One region of the Granulicella arctica genome, then DNA from elsewhere that is predicted to be linked to it. Evidence: riboswitches for the same ligand, from Rfam matches in the RefSeq annotation. Region 1 holds a riboswitch; the other holds the start of a gene.
What was found. A riboswitch is a leader RNA that binds a small molecule or an ion and turns the genes downstream of it on or off. The one in region 1 is predicted to bind cobalamin.

Region 1 (2,201 bases):
CCCTAGATGGCGATGCTTCCGTTGAGTCGCACCATCTGGTGACCGTGCTTCCTCTTGTACTTGCCCATCGGTCGCGAGACAGGGGTCCGCAGCGACCGCCTCCACCTCCGTCAAAAGCCGATACCAAGCCGCCGGAGACGGCATCTCAGTCACAAAATCAAGAATCAGCAATAGAGGAGCGGATCTTCAAACCGAAGGAGGTTGAAGCGCCTGCTCTCCTTGTCACCTCTTCTGATCCACGGAAGTCTGCGGTTATCTCCTCTACAGGTACCGCAAACCGTGGGGCCGTAATAGGTGCTCGTCAAGCGGATACTCCCATAGAACTCAATCTCCACGCCACGCTCAAGCATGCGCTTCGCGAGACAGGTACTCTGAAACCCCGCAGCTCTGATCTGCACGAACAGGTGCGTGCTTCGAGGCCCGGCACCCGCTACTTATTCGTGATCGATTCGAGCGGTTCCCACGCGGCACAGGAGCGGATGCGCTCTGTAAAGGGGGCAGTCGCCAGTCTGCTTACACGCTCCTTCAGGCGCGGAGATGAGGTTGCGATCATCATCTTTCGAGGTGTCACCGCAGAGGTGTTACTCGAGCCTACAGAGTTGCTTGCCGACGCATTGAGAGCTCTCGAATATCTGCCTACGGGCGGCCGCACTCCGCTTGCACACGCGCTAAGCCTCGCGCAAGAGTTTGTAGATCCTTCGACGTTGCTTTTGTTGTTGACTGACGGTCGTGCCAACGTCTCCATCAACAAGGGCGATCCTTGGCAAGAGGCTCTGGAAGCCGCGCGGCAACTGTCATGCGCCGCCTTGGTCATCGATACAGAAGATGCGTCTAACGCGCTCGGGCAGACCGGCAAGATTGCAGATGCAATGCGAGCACGCTTTCTTCGGTTTCAGGAGTTACCAGCCATACAGGACTTGCATATCGAAATGACAACGACTACTACGGCAATGTCAGGGAGCCAACACGGCTTGTGAGTTCAGAGAAAGCTTGGAACGCATCTTCGCAAGCGCTTACCGGTTGACCCCCCTCACTGTTCAGGATATAAATCGAACATCTGGTGTTCGGGAAGACGGTGCAAATCCGTCGCTACCCCGTAGCTGTAAGCGTTGAGAGCTTGAACATCTAAAGCCACTGGGGAAATCTTCCTGGGAAGGCCGTTCAAAGTTCAATGAAGCGCAAGTCAGAAGACCGGCCAGATGCGATTGGGCTACATTCAACTTCGCTGGGAGAGTTGAAGAGCATATCCACATGGTCCCATTGGGGGCGATGTGGCAGCTGCCTTTCTATAGTTCCCGCTCTGCTTTCTGCACGTCCGCGTGCAAATGCAAGGAGCGTCACATGCACGACCTACCTTCGAGATACGTAACGCTTGTTCTCGGCGGTGTGCGTAGCGGCAAGAGCCGGTATGCACAGCAGCTTGCTGAGCGATCGGACCGTGTCACCTTCGTCGCGACGGCCGAAGCGCGCAATGATGACGAGATGCGTAGCAAGATCCAACGCCATCGGAACGATCGTCCTGCACACTGGACGACGATAGAAGAGCCTTTGGATCTGGGTGGCGCTCTGGAATCTGCATCGTCCCATTGCGACTTGATCCTCGTCGATTGCCTGACGCTCTTTGCGGCAAACCTGCTTGAAGAAGAAGCAGACCACAACTCGAAACTTGAGGCTCGTCTAGGCGCGTTCTCCGCTGCTCTTAGCTCTGTTTCCTGTTCAGTGGTGATTGTCTCAAATGAGGTTGGGAGCGGCATCGTTCCTGAGTACCCGCTCGGAAGGCGTTATCGTGACCTGGTGGGGGAGATCAATCAACGTATCGCAGCACAGTCAGATAACGTGTTGCTGATGATTGCAGGTCTTCCACTCGTTCTCAAAGGAAGCTTGCAACCCGGGTTCACGTCTTGAAGGGCCTGCTCATCGCAGGCACTGCGAGTGGAGTGGGGAAGACTACGGTCGTTCTCGCGCTTCTCGCGGCAATCGTCAAACGAGGTCAAGTGGTGCAGGCGTTTAAAGGAGGCCCCGACTTCCTCGACACTGGTCATCACGCGCGCATCTCGGGCCGTGCAGCACGAAATTTAGACACGTGGATGCTCACTGAGGAGGCCAATCGAACGCTCTTTCGTGAAGCGACAAGCGATGTCGATGCAGTGGTCGTCGAGGGAATGATGGGCCTCTTCGATGGGAAGAGTGGAATCAGTGAA
Region 2 (2,201 bases), 1.1 Mb from region 1:
TTCTGAAAGAAATAGTAGATGTTACACGAGAAGACTTAGCTGCAATGAGGTCTCGGAGCTAGGACTCGCTTTGCGCAAGGGTTCGAGGGGTAGGCTGTGGCCGAGTCTGCACAGGGCTGTGTGACCTCCGGACTAGAGGTAAAGGTTGTATCTATGCCGGAATCTCCTCAGAGCTATGCGGTTGAAGCGTTCACGACAGTCGGATACTCTTCGACTATTGCGAGAATGATGGCAAGTGCGCGGCCACGGCGATGTTCAAACCATGTAAGCACCGCCCGGGAATAGGCAAGCTGTGCCGTTACCGACAACGCCTGTAAATATAAGTAGATAGGTTCCATAAACTGCGCGATGTGACCACCGAGTGAGGAGAGGAGGCCATGTCACAAGCGAAATCGAGAGTGGAAGGCAGGATGATTCGTCGCGGAGGAAGTCGATCCAGCAGGGAGCCGATTGTAGGGAGCAGACGGCGACGGTAAAAGCGGTATTGGCGAATGCTTGCGATATGGCTTCGCGCTTCCATGCGGAGGTTGTCAAGCGGGGAAAGCTCAAAGAAACATGGAATCTTGCAGGCCATAAATCAGAGTTGTCCTTGACACTTGTTGATGGTCTTATTTTCAATTTTTGATGGATGAGATTGCCAGGCACGCTTATTTTAGAACGCGCTTACGCGGTCAAGCTAGCTACTCGTGGTAGTCGCATTTGTTCTGTCAACGACGGCCTCGATGTCCAAGAGACGCTACATATTGGCCAGGTGATTTGGCGATCGTCTTTTTATGGGATATACGTCAGCAACCATCTCGACCTTCCTGGAAGCCGCTCTTGATTCTCTTGTGGAGCGACCAAGTGGATATTGAGTTCTGAAGAAATGACATACGCTCAATCCGCCTTGTGCTACTTTGAAGTCATACAACATCTTGGGTGCCCGCGAGGGCATAACAGGGAAGCCGGTGCAAGTCCGGCATGGTCCCGCCACTGTGATCAGGAAAAGACCTCTCATGTGCCACTCGGTTTTAGCCGGGGAAGGCGAGAGGTTAGAAGCTGGAATATCAGCTTCACCCGTCAATCAGGAGACCTACCCACGATGAGCTTTTTGATTCTACCCCGCGAGGAAACGGGGCCGATCGCTCATCTGCCCTGAGCTTTTCTGCCTTGTCGCTCTCTGCGGTTTGAGGTGTACGTGCTTTTTTCGAATTCAGCTCTGTCACGTTTTATCCTTCGGCAAATTCCTGTCACCATCGCTCTCTTCGTTTGCATTGCATTCACAGCAAGTCTGTCTGCCGCGACCGGTGGAAGTATTTCAGGCACCGTTCTCGATCCAAGTGGTGCAGTCGTTGCTGGAGCGACCCTCACCTTGGTGAACACCGCTCAAATGATCATCTACAAAGCCGTCTCAAATGCTCAGGGACTCTATTCTTTTCCAAACCTCCCAGTCGCCCACTACGATCTGGCGGTCGCCGCTAACGGCTTCACCTCACAGCGCCGAACCAATCTGGACGTGGACACTGACGCTGCGGTGCGAGTCGATACCACGCTTGCGATCGGCGATCGATCCGATACGGTCACCGTGACGACGGAGACAGGCGTTCGGGTCGAGACCTCGTCCACCCATCTCGGAGAAGTTGTCTCCGGCGACCAAATGGTGGCTCTGCCTCTGAACGGTCGGAGCTATACCGATCTGCTGTCGATTCAACCCGGTGTCTCTCCTGTGTCAACGTTGCTTCCGAATGCCGTCATCATGGCAGGCGTCACTGGTGGGATCTCGCCTTCCGGCGACGAGAATCCGGGGAATATCTCGATCAATGGTCAGCGCGAGTCCTCGAATGGTTTCATGGTGAACGGTGTTGACGTTCAGGAACACATGAACGGCGGAACATCGGTTGTTCCTGATCTCGATTCGATTGAACAGTTTCGCGTGCTCACGAACAACTTCGACCCGGAGTACGGCAACTACAACGGCGGCATGGTGACCGTTGTGACCAAATCAGGCAGCAACCGGCTTCACGGAAAAGCGTTCGAGTTCTTCCGAAATACCTCGCTCGATGCGCGAGGATACTTCGATCTCACCCGGCCTGAGTTCAAGCAGAATCAGTTCGGTATGGCGTTAGGAGGACCCATCGGAGGGCCGCTCGAGCGCCTCAATCTCTTCTTCTTCATCGATTACCAGGGAACACGCAAGAATCAGGGTATTTCTACGGGCAATA

Region 2: linked by a shared signal. The riboswitch ahead of OHL20_RS00475 (carboxypeptidase regulatory-like domain-containing protein) and the one ahead of cobU (bifunctional adenosylcobinamide kinase/adenosylcobinamide-phosphate guanylyltransferase) in region 1 are both predicted to bind cobalamin.

Annotation. Positions count from the first base shown of each region.
Region 1 covers NZ_JAGTUT010000001.1:1,180,925-1,183,125, forward strand. Annotated here, with positions in the region: gene OHL20_RS04885 (ATP-binding protein) at 1-977, shown strand, start outside; cobalamin riboswitch at 1,042-1,214, shown strand; gene cobU (bifunctional adenosylcobinamide kinase/adenosylcobinamide-phosphate guanylyltransferase) at 1,342-1,905, shown strand; gene OHL20_RS04895 (cobyrinate a,c-diamide synthase) at 1,902-2,201, shown strand, end outside.
Region 2 covers NZ_JAGTUT010000001.1:108,261-110,461, reverse strand. Annotated here, with positions in the region: cobalamin riboswitch at 900-1,094, shown strand; gene OHL20_RS00475 (carboxypeptidase regulatory-like domain-containing protein) at 1,178-2,201, shown strand, end outside.